Regions from separate parts of the Bacillus sp. UMB0893 genome, predicted to be linked through region 2. Evidence: riboswitches for the same ligand, from Rfam matches in the RefSeq annotation. Region 2 holds a riboswitch; the other holds the start of a gene.

Region 1 (3,178 bases), on a different contig from region 2:
CGCATACACCTAACAGTAAACCTTGTTCAGAATCGAGAGTCTTTCAAACTAATCGAGTATTGCCGCCAGACACTAATAATCATCAAACTTTATTCGGAGGAAAGCTCATGGCATCTATTGATGTGGTAGCCTCGATTTCAGCTTCTAAGCATTGCAGAACTGAATGCGTCACTGCATCAATGGATTCAGTTGATTTCTTGCATCCAATTCGTCCGACTGATGCTGTGCATCTCGAATCATTCGTAACGTTTACAGGCAGATCTTCTATGGAAGTATTCGTAAAAGTAACAGCAGAAGATTTAATCAGCGGTGAATCAAAAGTTGCCGCGACAAGCTTTATCACATTTGTTTCGCTTGATGAGCAGGGTAAGCCAAAAGCAGTTCCAGGTGTTTACCCGGAAACGGAAGAGGAGAAAGATTTGTTTGACTCAGGCGAAGAACGCTCACTGATTCGAAAGTCGCGAAGAAAAGGGAGCATGGCCTTCTCTGAGAAAATAAAAAAATATTGATGAGTTTTAATGGAGAAAAAGATGCAAACCTAAAGATGAATACTTATAGAACAGGGAGATGCACGAAAAAAGCAGGAGAACCTGATGAGGTCTTCCTGCTTTTTTTGCTTAAACTGATAAACTTGCAGTTTTCACTGATAAATTAACGATTTACACTGATAAAATCCTAAATTTCACTGATAAAGTTAGGTTATAATGCTTCCTTTAGTTATGCACTCTCCTTGTCCACATGCCGCTTCTTTTGCAGCTGCATGAATCGGCGACACGATTAATGCAAAGGACATAATCAACAATCCGAATGTTATTAAATGTTTTTTTACACCACATACCTCCTCGTATTAAGTGATTCAGATTTTCATTTAACGATATTTTCTTCTGCATTTATCAAATCTTTATCTTGTGCTTCATTTTGGTCATTTTCAAAACCATAAATCTCATTTATCTCTTTTGTAACTTCATCTAAAAACTCATCTGATAATAGCGGGATGTTTTCTTTAGGCATCAAAATCCTCCTGTCACTTGTATAAAAATAGTGTTTGCGCATGGGCACAATATCATACCTTTCATACTTTTTTGACCCCAAGCTTATTGGTTTAAAAAAGTCAAAGGATTTGTTGTTTTTATATTTACATCTCTTAAGGTTAGGAGTATGATAACCAACAGTTTGATATTTATAATTCGCTTAATCCTTGAGGAGCGGGGAACCCGATTTTGTGATATTTTTCGCAAAGGGGTGAATCCTATTAATGTAGGTAGGGATACTCTTTTGTCCCGAACCCGTCAGCTAACCCCGTAAGCGTTAGAAGAGAGGATGTGTAGCTGGTGAGACTGCGATTCTAATGTCCATTATGCTGTTTTTATTTTCTTGCGGAAATGTATCCTTTTTTCGCTTATAGCAATTCATTACCTGCTTATATGATCTCATCAAGAGAGTCTTCAAAAGAAAATATTTGGTGGTGCAAAAATGTTATCGATGCTTAAAAGAATTATAATTGGAGCTCCCTTAAAGTCTACAGAATTAGGTGAGCAAAAATTAAATAAAAAGAAAGCACTGGCTATTCTTTCTTCAGATGCATTATCTTCTGTAGCGTATGGGCCAGAACAGATCCTGCTTGTCTTGGTTACTGTTAGTGCTGTTGCGTTTTGGTACTCCATACCCATTGCAGTGGGTGTGCTATTTCTATTAACAGCTCTTATTTTGTCTTACCGGCAAATTATATATGCTTATCCACATGGCGGCGGAGCATATGTCGTTTCAAAGGAAAACCTTGGTGAAAATGCAGGTTTAATTGCTGGCGGTTCGCTGTTAGTTGATTACATATTGACAGTTGCTGTAAGTGTATCTGCAGGAACAGATGCGATTACTTCTGCCTTACCAGGATTACATGATTATAATGTCATGATTGCCAGTATTTTGGTGGTCTTTATTACCATTCTGAATCTAAGAGGAATAACAGAGTCAGCTTCGATTTTAGCCTACCCGGTTTATTTGTTTGTTTTAGCACTTTTTATCTTAATCGGGGTGGGAATATTCAAAATCATTACTGGGGATGTCTCACCTGATTTGCATGCTCCGATTGGCACTCCAGTTGCAGGCATTAGCTTGTTTTTACTGCTAAGAGCATTTGCTTCAGGGAGTTCAGCCTTAACTGGAGTCGAAGCGATTTCAAATGCGATTCCGAATTTTAAGGATCCTGGTCCTAAAAACGCGGTCAGAACTTTGATGGCGATGGGGTTATTGCTTGCCATTTTATTTTCTGGAATCGTCTTTTTAGCCTATTACTTCGGGATAGCCCCAAAACATGAAGAAACAGTTGTTTCCCAAATTGCAGCTGAAACGTTTGGAAGAAACTTTATGTATTATTTTATCCAGGGAACAACTGCAATGATTCTTGTTCTCGCTGCAAATACGGGATACTCTGCTTTTCCTTTGCTTGCGTTCAACCTTGCAAAGGATAAATACATTGCAAGAATGTTTACGATGAGGGGAGACCGATTAGGGTATTCTAATGGGATCATTACTCTCGGAGTCACTTCAATTTTATTAATTGTCATCTTTAAAGGACAAACGGAACAGCTCATCCCCCTTTATGCAGTTGGTGTGTTTATACCATTTACATTATCCCAGACCGGGATGCTAGTGAAGTGGCTGCGTGAGAAGCCTAAAGGCTGGCCGGTTAAACTTGCAATAAATTTAACTGGAGCACTTATCAGCTTTCTTGTCATGATGATGTTCTTCATTACAAAGTTCTCACAGGTTTGGGCAGTTCTGATCTTTTTGCCTCTTATCGTTTTAGGATTTCATCGAATTAAGAAGCACTATGTGGCCGTTGGAGATCAGTTGAGACTTACAACTTGTGAGCCGATCAAGCCGATTGAAGGAAATGTCATTATCGTGCCGGTAGCCGGGATGACTCACGTTGTAGAGAATTCTTTAAACTACGCAAAGTCTTTATCTGCTGATCAAATTATTGCTGTATACGTTTCTTTTGAGAGAGTGGATGAAAAAATCTTTGAAGATAAGTGGAACAAGTGGCAGCCTGATATTCGTCTAGTAACACTGCAGTCTTATTACCGAAGCATCATTCAGCCGCTGACTAAATTTATCGATACAGTTGAACACAAAGCAAGTGAATCAAATTACAGGGTAACCGTATTGATTCCGCAGT
Region 2 (3,178 bases):
CATAAGAATGATCATTAAAAAAAGAGTTGTATCTTCTAAGCTTGCCATATCCAGTGTATTAAACCCGGCGGTTCTTGGAGAAACAGCCTGAAAGTAAGAGGCTAATAGCTTGCTTCCAGAAGATAGGTCTCCAAGCGTAGCAGGATTGGAGTATTCAATAGCAAAGATTATAAACATCGCAGTGATATTAATTGCAAATGTACCGACAAGCATCAGCTTTGTGTGCAGGGAAAATTTTTTAAAGCTTCTTTTCCTCCATATATCAACTAATACTGTAAAACCTATACCCCCAATAATAAACAGAGATGAAAGCACAAGATTTACGAGCGGATCACCTACAAATCTCATCAAATTATCCGGCCAAAGTGCAAACCCAGCATTATTGAATGCGGAAATTGAGTGAAAAAAGCTGTAAAAAAGACCTTTAGACCATCCATACTCAGGAACCCACCTGAAGGATAAGAAGATCATTGCAATAAACTCGATAGAAAGGGAGAAATAAAACACATACTTCACTAAATTAATGACTCCGCCAATTGAAGTTTGATTTAGCGCGGTTTGCATAACTAATCTTTCTTTTATCCCAATTTTCTTGCCAAGCATCATATAAATCAAAACGCCAAATGACATGATTCCTAATCCGCCAAGCTGGATAAGCATAGCAATGATAAACTGACCTGTAAAAGTAAAGGTTGATCCAGGATCGACTGGCGAAAGTCCTGTTACAGTCATTGCTGATGTAGCGACGAATAGCGCATCAATCCATCTTATCGGCTCGTGAGTTGAAAATGGCAGCATTAATAATGCAGATCCCACAATTATTCCAACAGCAAAAATAATAACCAGCAGCTGAGAAGGATTAAACCGAATCATTTTTTGCAGCTTTTGCCCATTCATCACCTACATACCCTCCTCCTCGAAACGGCTGATGTCCTTGTTGCGTCCAATGACTAGTAAAATATCTCCTGATTTAATGGACTCTTCCGCAGGGGGAGAAACAATCATTTCTTCCTCGCGCTGAATCCCGACAATGTTACAACCATATCTTGCCCTAATATCTAGATCAATTAATGTTTTTCGGTGTATTTTTGCTGAAGCAATAAGCTCTACCATGCTGTATTCCTTTGAAAGCTCAATATAATCAATCATTTTTTCTGAAATAATATGATGTGCAATGCGCTTTGCCATATCACGTTCAGGATGGATGACTTTATTTACACCTATTTTGTCTAAAACCTTCTGATGGTAGTCATTTTGAGCTTTTGCCCATACTTGGGGTATCTCGAGTTCTTTCAGCAGAAGTGATGTCAAAATGCTTGCTTCAATATTATCTCCAAACGACACAAAGGCGTGATCTACGTTACGCACGCCGAGCTGCTTCAGTGTCGCTTCATCAATCGCATTTGCTTTTACTGCAAGTGTGGCATATTGAGAGTAATACTGGACTTTCTCTTCATCCTTATCAACCGCTAATACTTCAATACCCAAATCATGAAATTCCTTAACTAGGCTTCCTCCAAATCGGCCAAGACCAAACACAGCAAATTGCTTTTTCAACAGAGTTTCCTTCTTTCAATACTGATTTTTGCACACAAAAAGACACAGAGGTCCCATGAACCACTGTGTCTGAATTTTCTCATCACAATATGTTTCATAATCCTCTCTCAAGAACGCTTGCGAAGTTAGCTGTCGGGTTCGGGCAATGAGAGTAGCCCTACCTGTAAAGGATTCACCCCAAGCTGCAATAAAAGCCAGCAAAATTGGGTCCTCCGCTCCATCATGGATTAAGCGATTTAAGAATATCTGAAATGTATTTATGTCAGTATCTTACTCCTGTTGGATATGACAGTAAAGAGTCAATTTCTGTTGAAAAATCTTAAAAATGACCTGAATCAACCATTTAAGCGCTTTTAAGTCTCGTTTTCTTAGCCAGGCTGTTTATTTTGGATTCTTATGATTGAATGGAAGAATTCAATTAAAATTAGGTTATCATGTCTTTTTCCAGCCATTAAGCCTCTAACGATTTTTTAATTGTTTTTTATTTCATCATTCCATCTATATCCTGCTCCCCAGACCGTTTGCAGATGATCATCAATTGGAAAGCCTGTCTTTCTCAGTTTTTCCCGTAAGTGACGGACGTGCGAGTCTACCGTCCGGTCCTCTGTATCTGCATCATATCCCCATATTGATGTTATGAGATGCTCACGGTTAAAAACTCTGTTTCGATTTTTCAAAAAAACACCTGCAAGCTGAAATTCCTTTGGAGTAAAAAGAAGTGTTTCACCATGATAGCTTGCCTCTTGGCTCCTTTCATCCCATTTTAATCCTTTAAAATCAATTGCACTTTGATTCTTCACCCTTCTTAATATCGCTTCAATTCGTGCAAGCAATTCACTCTCGTTAAATGGTTTTGTAAGGTAGTCATCTGCCCCAGTATGCAGTCCTTTTACAATGTCCTGTTTTTGACCTCTTGCCGTCACCATGATTATGGGAACATCTGAAAAGTTCCTGATTTCTTTGCACACTTCAAAGCCATTCTTACCTGGCATCATGACATCAAGTATAATGAGATTTGGTTCGTCTTTTTGAACAAGATGCACAGCGTCGTGTCCAGAAGAGGATTTTATGCACGCATATCCCGCTGGCTCCAAGTAAAGGGCAAGCAAATCCAGCATCAGCGTTTCATCGTCTACAAGCAAAATTTTTTTCATCAGCTTAATCCTTTCTAAAAACAATGATAATTGAAGTCCCAATTCCGAGTTGGCTTTTAGCTTGAACCTGGCCGCCAAGAGATTCTACGATTTCTTTTACAATTGCAAGACCAAGGCCTGTTCCCCCGCTATTACGGGATCTTGATTTATCAACGCGATATAATTTGTCAAATATAAAAGGCAGGTCCTCTTTAGGAATGCCAATCCCTTCATCAGAAATGATAATTTCAATTTTTTCATCTTCATCCGTTAGCTTAATTGTAATAGATGAACCCTTTTCCGAATAATGAATCGCATTATCCATGATGTTATGCAGCACTTGTTCAAACCTGGCTGCATCGTTCATGTGATGCACGAAGCAGGAAGGAAGCTGGAAAATCACCTTCCTATTTTCTTTGATTAAGATAGGATTGATCTTTTCAGTCATTTTTTTAAGAAAGGAACCAAGTTCAATTCGTTCTTTTTCA

What was found. A riboswitch is a leader RNA that binds a small molecule or an ion and turns the genes downstream of it on or off. The one in region 2 is predicted to bind cyclic di-AMP.
Region 1: it holds a riboswitch for cyclic di-AMP, as region 2 does, so the genes downstream of both, CYJ36_RS00970 (APC family permease) here and CYJ36_RS14335 (potassium channel family protein) in region 2, are expected to answer to the same signal.

The regions. Positions count from the first base shown of each region.
Region 1 covers NZ_PKLB01000001.1:196,879-200,056, forward strand. The annotation lists gene CYJ36_RS00960 (acyl-CoA thioesterase) at 1-509, shown strand, start outside; gene CYJ36_RS24205 (hypothetical protein) at 865-1,011, opposite strand; cyclic di-AMP (ydaO/yuaA leader) riboswitch at 1,179-1,324, shown strand; gene CYJ36_RS00970 (APC family permease) at 1,474-3,178, shown strand, end outside.
Region 2 covers NZ_PKLB01000006.1:143,434-146,611, forward strand. The annotation lists partial or broken gene CYJ36_RS14330 (TrkH family potassium uptake protein) at 1-897, opposite strand, end outside; gene CYJ36_RS14335 (potassium channel family protein) at 901-1,557, opposite strand; cyclic di-AMP (ydaO/yuaA leader) riboswitch at 1,657-1,801, opposite strand; gene CYJ36_RS14345 (response regulator transcription factor) at 2,028-2,711, opposite strand; gene CYJ36_RS14350 (sensor histidine kinase) at 2,716-3,178, opposite strand, start outside.